2 regions of the Kitasatospora sp. NPDC058492 genome follow, and region 1 is predicted to be linked to the other one. Evidence: riboswitches for the same ligand, from Rfam matches in the RefSeq annotation. Region 1 holds a riboswitch; the other holds the start of a gene.
The links. Region 1 has a riboswitch for cyclic di-AMP ahead of ACFWPI_RS08590 (M23 family metallopeptidase). Riboswitches for the same ligand answer to the same signal wherever they lie in the genome.
Positions count from the first base shown of each region.

Region 2: it holds a riboswitch for cyclic di-AMP, as region 1 does, so the genes downstream of both, ACFWPI_RS20410 (NlpC/P60 family protein) here and ACFWPI_RS08590 (M23 family metallopeptidase) in region 1, are expected to answer to the same signal.

Region 1 covers NZ_JBHXMU010000009.1:19,419-26,257, forward strand. Annotated here, with positions in the region: gene ACFWPI_RS08565 (GNAT family N-acetyltransferase) at 1-53, opposite strand, end outside; gene ACFWPI_RS08570 (hypothetical protein) at 90-842, opposite strand; gene ACFWPI_RS08575 (sensor domain-containing protein) at 1,069-1,809, opposite strand; gene ACFWPI_RS08580 (GNAT family N-acetyltransferase) at 2,000-2,572, opposite strand; gene ACFWPI_RS08585 (hypothetical protein) at 2,615-3,577, shown strand; gene ACFWPI_RS08590 (M23 family metallopeptidase) at 3,639-4,472, opposite strand; cyclic di-AMP (ydaO/yuaA leader) riboswitch at 4,485-4,643, opposite strand; gene ACFWPI_RS08595 (alpha/beta fold hydrolase) at 4,985-5,812, shown strand; gene ACFWPI_RS08600 (TetR/AcrR family transcriptional regulator) at 5,909-6,478, shown strand; gene ACFWPI_RS08605 (PP2C family protein-serine/threonine phosphatase) at 6,699-6,839, shown strand, end outside.
Region 2 covers NZ_JBHXMU010000029.1:63,229-70,067, forward strand. Annotated here, with positions in the region: gene ACFWPI_RS20385 (Lrp/AsnC ligand binding domain-containing protein) at 1-125, opposite strand, end outside; gene ACFWPI_RS20390 (rhomboid family intramembrane serine protease) at 167-949, opposite strand; gene ACFWPI_RS20395 (hypothetical protein) at 1,151-1,414, shown strand; gene ACFWPI_RS20400 (NYN domain-containing protein) at 1,685-3,028, shown strand; gene ACFWPI_RS20405 (NlpC/P60 family protein) at 3,229-4,263, shown strand; cyclic di-AMP (ydaO/yuaA leader) riboswitch at 4,602-4,751, shown strand; gene ACFWPI_RS20410 (NlpC/P60 family protein) at 4,762-5,907, shown strand; gene ACFWPI_RS20415 (NlpC/P60 family protein) at 6,135-6,839, shown strand, end outside.

The DNA of each region.
Region 1 (6,839 bases):
GTGAGCCGGTCGGCGTCGGCCGCCCCGGCGCGCCTGATGGTCGTCTCGCTCATGCGGGCGAGTATAGGGGTGCTGACCAGGAGAGACCATTACTTTTCGGCGGCGGACCGGCGGCGGTGGTCGGCGGACCGCAGGACCAGGACGCGGCGGGTGCGGCCGTCCGCGGCGCGGGGGAAGCGGCGGATCTCGCTGGCGACGCGGCGCTCGCCGAGCGCGTACCGCAGCGGGTCGAGGTGGGCGCAGCGGAGGCCGTGGCCGTCGTGCAGCGGCTGGACGCGGACCTCGCCGTCCGGGGAGGTCACCCGGACGAGTTCCACCAGGGCGGCCAACTGCCGCTCGGGGTCGAACAGTTCGGGGTAGGCGAAGAGCAGATAGCCGCTCAGGGTGAGCGCGAAGGCGCCGTCCGCGAACGGCAGTCGGGGCAGCGCGGCGGCCACGTACTGCTGCGGGTGCGCGGCCGAGTCGGCGGCGAACAGGCGGCGGGCGCGGTCCCAACTGCGCAGGTAGCGGTCCGGCCGGCAGGAGCGCGGCGACGGGTACAGGTGCGGGCGGGCGGCCATCGCGGTGGCCATCGACGCCCGGGCCGCCAGCGCGTGGGCCGCGACCTCGGGTACGGGGAGCGCGTACGCCGGGTCGGCGGCGATCACCCGGCAGCCGAGCCGACGCGCCTCGGCGGCCAGGCCGGCCGCGCCGCCCGGGCAGTCCAGCACCGGGCCCGGCAGCGCGGCGAGTTGGGCCCGGGTGAGGTCGAACAGGTCGCAGTACTCGTCCAGCGGGCGGGAGGTGACCAGGATGTCCCGACCCAGGGCGCCCGGGTCGGCGGGAGTGCGTGCGGCGGCCACCCGGCCATCCGAACACGGGCCGGCCCCGCCCGCATCCGGAGCACGTCCGGGGCGCGGGCGGGGCCGGTGAGGCGGGCGGGGCCGGGGAAGCGGGCGGGGCCGGGAAGGCGGGCGGGGCCGGGGAAGCGGGCGGGACCGGGGAAGCGGGCGGGGCCGGGAAGGCGGGCGGGACCGGGGAAGCGGGCGGGGCCGGGAAGGCGGGCGGGACCGGGGAAGCGGGCGGGGTTCAGCGGCCGAGCAGGCCCTGGGCGGCGGCCCGGTTCACGTTGGTCAGGCCGCGGACCAGCTGCGCGGTGAGGATGATGAGCAGCACCCCGGCCAGCGAGAAGCCCGCGATCTGCCAGGCCCCCTCGACGTAGTAGACGTGCTGGACGTTGCCGCTGTCGTAGAAGTCGAAGACCCGGTACCCGCGCCAGGAGGTGAAGGCCGGGAAGACCCACTGGTAGAGCGGGTACAGCGCCATCGCCCAGCCGAGCAGCAGGAACACCAGCGACAGGGCGAAGCTGAGGACCGCCCACGGGAACATCACCACCTGGTAGAACGCGGCCTTCCACCCGGCCGGGTCCGCCAGCCGCGCGGTGATCGCCCCCCAGGTGCCCGGGCGGGTCTGGCGCACCGGCGCCGGGGCGGGCACGTCCAGGGCCAGCATGCCGCGCACCCGGGCCCGCTCCATCCGGCCCATGCCGCGGGCGACGGTGGTCAGGAGGGCGAGCACGGGCAGGCCGAGGACGGTGACGAAGGTGCCGACCCCCATGCAGAACAGGATGATCGAGACGGAGAAGCCGATGACCGACAGCGGCAGGCCGGTGAGCGTGTAGCCGATCTCGCGGTAGTAGTGCTTGGAGAACGGCGCCCGCCAGACGGCCGGCGGCTCCTCGGTCCGGTGGGCCCGAGCGGGACGCGGGTCGTCGCCGTAACCACCGAGGACGTCCCACTCGCGGTCCTGCGTGCTTCGGCTGATGCTCATGTCCCGGCCCCGGTCCCTCGTTCTCGGCTGCTGATGGCATCAGTCTGGTCGAACGGCGGGCCGGGGAGGATCCGGAGGCCTGGCGGATCGGGGGTGGGGTTAACCCCCCGGGCCTGACCTGACAGGCCTGCCCCGGGTCCGCGCCAGATGTCCGCGCCAGATGTCCGCGCCGGACGTCCGCGCCGAAAGGTCAGCCGGTCGCGCCGGTCCACTCGTCGGCGAGCAGCGAGTACAGGTACGAGTCGGACCAGGCGCCGCCCTTGTACAGGTCGTGCCGGACCCGCCCCTCCAGCTGGAACCCGAGCCGGAGGAGCACCTTGGCGGAGGCGGCGTTGTCCACGTCGACCCGGGCCGCCAGCCGGTGCACGCCGAGGGCCTCGAAGGAGAGCTCGCAGAGCAGGCCGGCGATCTCGCCCGCGTAGCCGCGGCCCCAGACGTCGCGGCCCAGCACGTAGCCGAGGTGGGCGGAGCGGTGCTTGCCGAGGGTGAGGGAGGCGTGGGCGATCGGCGTGGCGTCCACCGGGTCCTCGGCGTCGTCGCGCCGGGTGACGGCCAGCCGGTAGGTGTCCCGCTCCGGCGCCATCGCCTCCTCCAGGTAGAGCTCGATCTGGTCGGCGCAGGTTTCGCGGTCGCGCGGCTCGAAGGGGAGGTAGCGGGTGACCTCCGGGTCGCCGAACAGCCCGTGCAGCGCGTCCACGTCGCCGGGGGTGTGGTGATACTCGCGGATGGCCAGCCGGGGGCCGGTGAGTCGTACGGGGACCATGGCAGCCGACCCTACTCCCGGCCAGCGGTTACCGTTCGAGCTATGAACGACGAAGACCTGCGGCTCGCCCCGCGCACCAGGGCCGCCGACCTGCTCGCCTGGGCGGCGGAAGAGGACCGCACCCCGGTGGCCGAAGCGCCGCTGCGCGCGGTGCTGGCCCTGCTGGAGCTGGGCGAGGGCAGGATGCACGACGGCTGGCCCGAACTGACCTCGAACGCGGTGGAGCACCTGCTGTACGAGCGGCTCCACCTGTACGTCCAACCCGAACCGGAGGCGGACCCGTTCGCGTACGGCGCCGCCGTCCGGCTGCTGACCGACCACCAGCGGGCCGCCAAGCGGCTCAACGCCAAGCGCCAGGAGCGGCTGCACGCCGAGGCCGAGTGGCAGGGCGAGGTCGCGGCCGGGCTGCTGCGCCGCGCCGACCTGGTGACCTGGCCCCGGCTGTACGCGCTGCTGCTGCACGCGTACGGGGCGGACGTCACGGATCCGGAGGCGGTGCGGGAGTGGCTGACCGGCTTCCGGGAGCTGGCGCAGGAGGAGCGGCTGGCCAGGTTCGCCGCACTGGCGCAGACCGGCTGGCTGGACGAGGTGGACGAGCAGGGCTGGAGCCCGACCCGGGTGATCTCGGTCGGCATGGCCACCGACGGCGCGCGCCGGCTGCTGGAGCAGGGCCTGATGCGGCGCAGCTACCGCAACCTGACCGAGCTGACCGCGCTGGGGCGGCCGATGCCGGACGAACTGGCCGGGGACTTCGGGGCGTTCGAGGAGGCGGCGGTGGAGGCCGCGCTCGACCTGTACGGGGAGTGGACGGTGCCCGGGCTGCCGCGACTGCTGGTGGAGGAGTTCCCGGACCTCGCGCCGGAGCCGGGGCAGGAGGAGATCGACGCGTACCTGGCGGGGCCGGCGCAGGAGGAGTTCGACGCCCGCCTGGAGGAGCTGGCGGGATCGGCAGTCCCGGCGGACCAGGCAGACCCGACGGACCCGACGGACCAGGCTCGGGAGTGACGCGGCGAAGCCCCGGCCGCCGGTGCCTTTCGGTTCCGGCGGCCGGGGCTTCGCGGGTGCGTCAGGGGTTGAGGCCGCGCTGCTGGAACCAGGTCTCCGGGTCGACGGGGGCGCCGCCACCGGGGCGGACCTCCACGTGCAGGTGCGCGCCGGTGACGTTGCCGGTGGCGCCGACCTTGCCGATCTGCTGGCCGGAGCCGACCTTGCCGGAGCCCTTGATGATCGAGGAGAGGTGGCAGTACCAGATCTCGGTGCCGTCGGGCAGGGTCTCGACGATCCGGTAGCCGTACGAGCCGGACCAGCCGGCCGAGGTGATGGTGCCCTGGCCGACCGCGTAGACGGGGGTGCCGGTGTCGGCGGCGAAGTCCAGGCCGGTGTGCAGGTGGGCCCAGTAGCGGGCGCTCTGGCCGTAGTGGGCGGTGAGGTGGTAGTCGCGCACCGGCAGGGTGAGGGCGGCGGCCTTGGCCCGCTCGGCCTCCTCGGCGGCCCGCTTGGCCTCGGCCTCCTTGGCGGCGGCCTTGGCCTCCGCCTCCTTCGCGGCCTGGACGCGGGCGTCCTCCTCGGCGGCGGTGCGCTGGCTGTCGGCCTGCAGCTGGATGCGGGCGGCGAGCGCGAGGCCGGGGTCGGCGGAGAGGGCGACCGGGGTCTCGTCCGGGGTCTCGATGGCGGGGGCGGCGGCCGGGGTGGCGGAGGCGAAGCCGGTGGCGCCCAGGGTGGCGGCGACGGCGGTGACGCCGAGCAGCGGGGAGGTCCCACGGACCTGACGCGGCATCCGGTGCCGGTTGGTCTCGGCGTCCGGGCCCGCGTACTCGGGGCCGTCCGGGCCGGGGTGGTCGAGGAGCCGGGTACCTGCTGCGAGGCCGGCCGGGTGTGCCGGGGTGTGCGTCGACGCCACGGAGGCGCGCTCCTTTCCTTCCTTCGCGCCTACCGGGTTAGCTGACGGGTTCGGAGCAGGAAGGTCTCCTACGGCTGGGCCGGAGCCCCGCCGATTCACCCCAAGGAACGTGGTTCCCCGGCTCCCTGACCTGCCCGGAGGCCGGTCGGCGGGATTAGGCGACGGCGCACGGTGCCGTCTGGGTACGGCGTTGAGGACCGCGCTGCGTTATCAAACGTTAATCCTAGGAGGCCCTGATTCCAAGCCGTTCGCCCGGGACGACCGGAGACGGACGGGGCACTCTGGGACGCGAAGGGCGTTTTGTCCCCCTTGAGCCCCTTGGGCACGCTTGAACACCATTGACGCCACCTCACGTGATCGGACGTCAACGGACGGCCCTTCATTCAGGCACTCACCACCGACCTCCCCCGCCCCACAGGGTGCGAAGGCTTGACGGCTAAGGCTATTAGCCTTAGCTTTATGGCTATCGGCAGCACGCCGAAGCCCGCACCGGCAGCCCCCGGAGGCCCACCATGAACGCCACCAGCGCCCCCACCACCCAGTACCTCGACGTCACCGGCGGCCGCCTCGCCTACGACGACACCCGGCAGGGCGACGGCGCCCCCGTCGTGCTGCTCCCCGGAATGCTCGACACCCGCGCCGCCTACCGGCACCTCCACCCGCTGCTGGCCGCCGCCGGCCGCCGGGTCATCACCATGGACCTGCGCGGCTTCGGCGAATCCTCGATCGTCTGGGACGACTACTCCCCCGCCGCCATCGCCACCGACGTCCTCGCCCTGCTCGACCACCTCGGCATCGGCCGCGCCGTCCTGGTCGGCAACTCCTACACCGGCGCGACGGTCGTCAAGGCCGCCGGCGACGCCCCCGAGCGGGTCGCCGGCATCGCCCTGATCGACGCCTTCGTCGAGAACCCCCCGCCCGGCGCCCTCATGCGCGGCGCCCTCCGCGTCATGGGCACCCTGACCGTCCACTCGCCCGCCTTCTGGGGCCTCTACCACCGCAAGCTGGCCTACCCGGGCGCCAAGCCCGCCGACTTCGACACGTACGTGGCCGGACTCGTCGCCGCCATGCGCACCCCCGGCCGCAAGACCGCCACCCGCGGACACGTCAGCGGGGACTCCGCGCCCGTCGGCTGGACCGCGGCCGTCCGCTGCCCCTCGCTCGTCATCATGGGCAGCAAGGACCCCGACTTCCCCAAGCCGGAAGCCGTCGCCGACCGGCAGGCCGCCGCGCTCGACGCGCGGAAGGTCATGATCGACGGATCCGGGCACTACCCGATGGCCGACAACCCGCAGGCCACCGCCGGCGCCCTGCTGCCCTTCCTCGCCGAACTCGCCTGAGCCCGCCCACCCCGTCCGCCCACGTCAGCCCCGCCCCCACGCGCCGCCCCGCCCCGCCCCGCCACGTACGCCTTCCACCGACGGAGAGCCCACACCATGCCCCGAGTAGGACTCACCCCCGAGCAGGTCGTCGACCACGCCCTCGCCCTCATCGACGAGCAGGGCGCCGACGCCCTCACCCTGGCCGCCGTCGCCGCCCGGGCCGGGGTCGCCACCCCGTCGCTGTACAAGCACGTCAGCGGCGGCCTCACCGAACTGCGGCGGCTCATCGCCGTCCGGGTCACCGAGGAACTCGCCGACCGGCTCGCCGAGGCCGCCGTCGGCCGCAGCGGGGACGACGCCGTCGCCACCGTGCTGCGTGCCTACCACGCGTACGCCACCGAGCACCCGCACCGCTACAACGCCCTCCCCCAGGCCCCGCAGCCGGACGACGACCTCACCCGCGCGGCCGGTCGGCTCGTCGGGGTGATCATCGCCGTCCTGCGGGAGTACGGCCTCGACGGCGCGGAGGCGATCCACGCCGCCCGCACCGTCCGCTCCGTCGCCCACGGCTTCGCCTCCCTCTCCATCGGCGGCGGCTTCCAGCTCGCCGAGGACCTGGCCACCACCCAGAGCCGCCTCATCACCCTCCTCACCACCGGCCTCCGCACCTGGCCCACCCCCTGAGACGCCGGCCACCGCACCGACCGCGGCACGACCCGCCCGGCCTCCCGCGACGGCGGAACGGCCAGCGCCCCGGGTGACACATGCGCGAGAAGTCGGCCCCGCCGACTTCCCGTGCGGCGGGCAGGCAGCGGCCTGGGGGTGGTGGGGGTGGACGGGTTAGTGTGGCCGGGCTGACTGGTGGTCATGACAGGGGACCGCCGACCCCTTGGCGGAGGTCCACGTGCCCGCACCGATAGCGAGGGCACGGCGGTGGTATCTGCGGCTGCTGGACGGGAACGCCCGGGCGGCGCGGTACGCGCTGGGGGTGCTGCTCGGAGTGACGGCGGTGCTGAGCGTCCTGCCGATCGTGCTGCCGTACAGC
Region 2 (6,839 bases), on a different contig from region 1:
GCCACCAGGTCGTAGCCACCGGTCACCGAGTACACCTCGCTGACGCCCTCGATGGCCGCGATGGCCTCGGCGATCTCCGGGATGCGGTCGACACTGGTCTTGATCAGGACGATGGCGGTGATCACTGTTCGGGCTCCTTTGTGGGGTGCCGCCAGCGTATCGGGCGTCAGCCGGGTCGTCTCGGGGGGTGGCTGACCGCCGTGCAGGCGTAGAGGAAGCCCGCCGCGAAGCCGATCACGTGGACCAGATAGGCCACCCCGGGCCCGGCCGAGTGGACCGACCACCACTGCAGGGCGAACCAGAGGCCGAGCACCAGCCAGGCCGGGAAGCGCAGCGGCAGGAACAGCAACAGCGGGACGAGCGTCGTCACCCGGGCGCGCGGATGGAAGCGCAGGTAGGCGCCGAGGACGGCGGAGATCGCGCCGGAGGCTCCGATCAGCACCCGGGTGGAGCCCGGGGAGTGCGCCTCGGCGAGGGCGAAGCCGTACGTGGCCAGACTGCCGGCGGCCAGGTAGAAGAGGGCGAACCGGGCCCGGCCCAGCCGCTGTTCGACGGTGGGGCCGAAGACGTGGAGGAAGAGCAGGTTGCCCAGCAGGTGCAGCCAGCCCGCGTGCACGAAGAGCCCGGTGAGGACGGACAGCGCCGGGTGCTTGGCCGGGGTGGGCGCGGCCGGGCAGCCCGGGGCCGGGTCGGGGGCCTGGGCCAGCTGCTCGGCGGTCAGCGGGCGGCCGGCCAGCACCTCGGCGGGGATGACGCCCCAGCGCTGCTCGTACCGCTGCTCCGCGCAGAGCCGGGACTGGCCGGTGCCGTACAGCGGATTGAGCCCGGCGGCCGGGCCCAGCAGGAACACCAGGGTGTTGACCGCGATCAGGGCGTAGGTGACCGCCGGGGCAGGCACGGACGGGCGTTCGCCCCACGCGTCGGTGTGCCCGGGGGCCGTCAGTGCCATGCGGCCAAGCATCCCTCCGTGTCGGGCGTGTGACACGGCCTTGTACGGCAGGTGGACTAGCCCGCTCGTTCTCCTGACTGGTGGCCGGGATGGTTGCCTCAGGCAATAGGCTTGGGGCGGGCAATCCCGCCTCCCGCCGCCGACGCCGGGGCCCCGGGGGGAGCGCCTAGCCCACCCAGGGACCACCCGAGAGGACCCCCGATGACCGTCCCCGCCCTGACCGCCGAGACGCGCTGGCGCTGCACCCTGTGCGGAAACCTCACCCGCTTCGACGTGACCCGCACCGCGCGGGTCACCGAGTTCCTGCACTTCGACCTGGCCGGCGAGTCCAAGGTCGAGGAGACCGAGGTGCTGAGCGAGACGATCGAGTCGGTGCGCTGCCGCTGGTGCAACGCCGTGGACCAGGTCGAGCTGGTGGCCCGTCCGGGCGCCGAGAGCGCGGAGGCCTCCGCCGAGCAGGGTTGACGCCCGACGGCGCGGGGGGCGGGTGCGCGGCGCGCCTGCCCGCCGCGCTGGGACAATACAGACAGGACGCACGGAGCGTGACGACAGGGCGGCGGCCGCGGGCCGTGACCCCGTAGGACCAGGATCGGAGCCGAGGACGTGGTGGACGCAGCGAGGGAGCCCGCCGAAGCGCAGGGGCTTCAGCCTGCTGCCGCCGCGCAGGCGCAGGCCGCCGACGCGGCCCCGTCCGGGCCCGCGGCCGTCGGCGAGGCGGCGGGTTCCGATGAGGCGGTGGGCTCCGGCGAGGCGGTGGCGGAGCGTGCTGCCGAGAAGCTGGACCGGCCGCTGCCCGAGGGCGTGCGCCGGCGCGTGGTCGGCCTGGCCTCGGACGCGCTCGGCGGGCTGCCGCCCGGCGAGCTCCCGCAGAGCCTGCGCCAGTACGTCAAGTTCACCCCGGCCCGGCGGGCCAAGTACGCGGCCACGGCGCTGGCCGCGGCGCTGGAGTCGGAGCCGGCGTTCCGGGTGCGGATAGCGGAGCGGCTGAGGCTGGGCCAGCCGGACCTGGTGAAGGCGTTGGAGTCGGGCAGCGTCCCGGGCGCCGCCGATCCGATGGACGTCGCGGCCGCCGCCTACCTGGTGCGGTCGGCCGGCTGGAGCCGGCTGGTGGCCGAGGCCGGGGAGGAGGCCGAGCGGGCCGGCGCCGAGGGCGCGGCCGCCGAGGCCACCCGGCTGGTGGAGAAGCTGCAGGCGGAGCTCGCCGAGCTGCGGTCCGCCGCCCGGGCGGACCTGGAGCGGCAGCGTGCGGAGTCCGAGGACGTCCGCCGGGAGGCCGAGTCGCTGCGGAAGAAGGTGCGCTCGCTGGAGAGCGACACCCGCCGGGCGCAGGCCGAGACCAGGCGGCTGACCGCCGAGCTGGAGGCCGCGAGGGCGCAGGCGGCTGCCGAGCGCGGCGCCGCGGAGTCCGAGGCGCGGCGGCTGCGGCACCGGGTCGGCGAGCTGGAGACGGCGGCCGAGCAGGGCCGCCGGTCGGCCCGCGAGGGCCGCAGCGTCGAGGACATGCGGCTGCGGCTGCTGCTGGACACGGTGCTGCAGTCGGCGCAGGGGCTCCAGCGGGAGCTGGCGCTGCCGGTCTCCCAGATCCGGCCGGGGGACCTGGTGGAGGCGGTGGTGCCGGGGGCGGCCTCGCCGCACGACGTGGCCCGGCGCGGTCTGGCCGACGACGATCCGGCGCTGCTGGACCAGTTGCTGGCGATCCCGCAGGTGCACCTGGTGGTGGACGGCTACAACGTGACCAAGACGGGCTATCCGACGCTGCCGCTGGAGCAGCAGCGGATCCGGCTGCTGGGCGGGCTGGCGATGCTGGCCCAGCGCACGCAGGCGGAGGTCACCTGCGTGTTCGACGGGCAGGACCTGGACGTTCCGGTGATCATGGCGCCACCGCGGGGGGTGCGGGTGCGGTTCAGCCGGACCGGCGAGACCGCGGACGAGCTGATCCGCCGTCTGGTGCGGGCCGAGCCGCAGGGGCGTCCGGTGGTGGTGGTGTCCACCGACCGGGAGGTCGCGGAGGGCGTGCGGAAGGCGGGCGCGCGCCCCGTGGCCTCCGTTCTGCTGCTGAACCGGCTGGCGCGGCCCTGACGGCTGCCGCGACGGAATGACGCCTGGTCAGCGCCCGGTTTGCGGCGGTGTGCACATCCGGTGAAGCCTGCGGGGGAAGTGGAGTTCACGCCTTCGGGGGAGTGGCAAAACCCGTGGATCTTCCCTAGGGTGTGGCGTCAAACCTATTTTCCGGATTCTCACCTGATCGGGTGAGGCCGATGGAAGAAGGAGCAATTCCCTTGGCCTCCCACCGCCGTCCCAAGCAGCCGAGCCGCGCCCGGGTCTCCGTGCTCACCGCTGCCGCGGCGACCGCGGTCGCCCTCTCCGCGCAGGTCGCCGCGCACGCCGCGCCCCAGCCCAGCAAGAGCGACGTCAAGGCGCAGATCGACCAGCTCCAGCAGGACCAGGAGCAGGCGGCGGAGAAGTACAACGGCGCCAAGGAGCGGGCCGACCAGCTCCGCAAGCAGTCCGACCAGCTGCAGGACAAGGTGGCCCGCAGCCAGGACGAGATGACCCAGCTCCAGACCGGCCTGGCCGGCGTGGCGGGCGAGCAGTACCGCACCGGCGGCATCGACCCGTCCGTCCAGCTGATGCTCTCCTCGGACCCGTCCGGCTACCTGGAGAAGGCGTCCAGCGCCCAGCAGGCCAGTGCCAGCGAGTCCGAGGCGCTCAAGGGGCTGCTGGACCAGCAGCGCCGGCTGGACCAGGAGAAGTCCGAGGCCGCCGCCGTCCTGGCCTCGCTCGACTCCACCACCAAGGACCTGAACCAGGCCAAGACGGACGTCAACCAGAAGCTCAAGGCCGCGCAGGACCTGCTGAACTCGCTCAGCGCCTCCGACCGCGCCGCGCTGCGGGCCCAGCAGCAGCAGGACGACCGCGCCTCGCGCGGCAGCGACCGCGCCGACCTCGGCAGCCTCCCGCAGGCCGGCGGCTACGCGGGCGTGGCCGTCGCCAAGGCGATGAGCAAGCAGGGCTCGCCGTACGTGTGGGGCGCCACCGGCTCGACCACCTTCGACTGCTCGGGCCTGATGGTCTGGGCGTACGGCCAGGCCGGCGTCTCGCTGCCGCGTACCTCGCAGGAGCAGGGCAACGTCGGCACCAAGGTCACGCTGGACCAGGCCCAGCCGGGCGACCTGGTCATCTACGGCCCCGACCGGCACCACGTCGGGATGTACATCGGCAACGGCATGGTGGTGCACGCGCCGCACACCGGCGACGTGGTGAAGGTGATGAAGGTCGACGCGATGCCGATCAACACGATCCGCCGGGTCTGACGGTCCGACACGCCCGAAGGGCCCCGTCCGGGCCTGTGATCCACGCCACCCTCCGGCCGGGGGTGGCGTTCGGGTTTTGTCCGCCGCGCGAGTCCCCGGTGAAGACTGATCAGCTTTGCGTACGGCGGTGATCACTATGTGTCATATTCACAAAAGAACTTTGGTCTTCTTCCGTCTTTTTTCTGACAAGGATTTGAACGGATCACGGTTCAGTTACTAGGGTCGTGCCCCGAACCACCGCACTCCCGATCGCCCAGCCAGGGTGACGGCGGTGGTTTCCGTCGAGTTCGTGACGCAGCGGGGCGGGCCCAGTGCCTGCCCGACGGGGAGCCCAGCAGTCGGGGGTGCTGTCGAACGGAGCCGGGGAACCACGTTCCTCCGGGGTGAATCGGCGCCAGGTCGGCCGGTGGAACGGCCGTGAGGCGTCGTAGGGCACGCTTCCGGCCCGAACCCGTCAGCTCACCCGGTAGACGGCGTAGGAAGAAGGAGTCCGCCTTCGTGGCGTCCCATCGTCGTCCCAAGCCCGCTAGTCGCACCCGGGTCTCGATCATGACCGGCTTCGCCGCCGCGGCCGTCGCGCTGTCCGCGCAGTCCGGCGCCCACGCCGACCCGCAGCCGACCAAGGACCAGGTCAAGGAGCAGGTCGACCAGCTCAACGAGCAGGCCGAGGTCGCGACCGAGAAGCTCAACGCCGCCCAGGAGAAGCAGCAGCAGCTGCAGAAGCAGGTCACCGACCTCCAGGACCAGGTGGCGCGGCAGCAGGGGCAGGTGACCGACCTTCAGGGCGGCCTGGCCGAGATCGCCGGCGAGCAGTACCGCAACGGCGGCATATCGCAGACCGTCCAGCTGATGTTCTCCGCCAGCCCGGACACCTTCCTGAGCCAGGCCGACACGCTGAACCAGGCCGGCGGCACCCAGAAGGGCCAGCTCAAGCAGCTCCAGGACGAGCAGCGCAAGCTCGACCAGGTGCGCTCCGAGGCCCAGGGCAAGCTCGCCGAGATGGAGACCACCACCCAGCAGCTGAAGAGCGCCAAGGACGAGGTCCAGGGCAAGCTCAAGGCCGCGCAGGACCTCTTCAACACCCTGTCCGAGCAGGAGCGCCAGGCGATCCGCGCGGCCGAGGAGAAGGCCGCCGCCGAGGCCAAGGCGAAGGCCGACGCCGCCGCGAAGGCCGCCCAGCAGCAGGCGGCGGCCCAGCAGGCCGCCGACCGCTCCTCCCGCGACAACAGCCGCACCGACCTGAGCGCGTCGCAGGCCCCCGCCGCGCCGGTCACCAAGCCGAGCGCCGGCAGCTCGCGCGGCGCCGCGGCGCTGTCCATCGCCGCCTCCAAGATCGGCAGCCCGTACGTCTACGGCGCCTCCGGCCCCGGCTCCTTCGACTGCTCGGGCCTGATGGTCTGGGCGTTCAACCAGGTCGACGTGGCGCTGCCGCGCACCTCGCAGGAGCAGGCCCACGCCGGTACCCGGATCGGCACCGACCTCTCCCAGGCCCAGCCCGGCGACCTGCTGATCTTCTACGGGGACGCCCACCACGTCGGCATCTACGCCGGCAACGGCCAGGTGCTGCACGCGCCCAAGCCCGGTGCGTCGGTCCGCTACGAGGCGGTCGGCAACATGCCGCTGACCTCCATCGTGCGGGTCTGATCCCCGCGCAGGCCCTCCCAGGCCCGGCCTTCCACCACGGAAGGCCGGGCCTGCGGCTTTTCCGGCGCCTCGGACTGATGTCCGATTACGGGTCAAATATTCGGGTTGGCAGGGGTTTGGACTCGGTTGCCCGGACTCGCTAACGTCTGCCACCGGACTCCGCTTCCAGGGCCGCCCGCGTTGGTGCGGCGGCGGGGCCCCACCGCCGGATCGGAGCCGCTGCCGCCATGCCCGTGCACCGTCGTCCCCAACTGCTCGCCCGTGCGCTGGTGCTGACCGCGGCCGCCACCACCGCCCTGGGCGTGACGGCGGGCGGCAGCGCCCAGGCCGCCCCCGCCGCGCCGGACACGCCCACCCGCAAGGACGTCAAGGCGCAGGTGGAACAGCTCTACGGCGAGGCCGAGCAGGCGTCCGAGAAGTACAACGCCGCCCTGGAGACGCAGCAGCGCCTCCAGGGCGAGACGACCGTCCTCCAGGGCGAGATCGCCGTCGCCCAGGACCAGCTCAACCAGTTGCGCGGCGACCTCGCCACCGTGGCCGGCGCCGAGTACCGCGGCGGCGGCATGGCCCAGACCGTCCAGCTGATGCTCTCCACCGACCCGGAGGGCTACCTGTCCCGGGCCCGCACCCTCGACCAGGCCGCCGAGCGGCAGCAGGAGACCCTGCACGAACTGGCCACCCGCCAGCGCCGGCTCGACCAGCGCCGCACCGAGACCGCCGGCAAGCTCGCCGAACTCGACCAGGCCCGCCGCTCGCTCGCCGACAGCAAGCAGCAGATCCAGCAGCGGCTCACCAAGGCCCAGCGGCTGCTGAACAGCCTGGGCGTCGCCGAGCGGGCCCGGATGGCCGCCCAGGACGCCCAGGAGGCCGAGCAGCGCGCCACCCGGGGCACCGACCGGCTGGACCTCGGCACGGCCCCGCCCGCCTCCGAG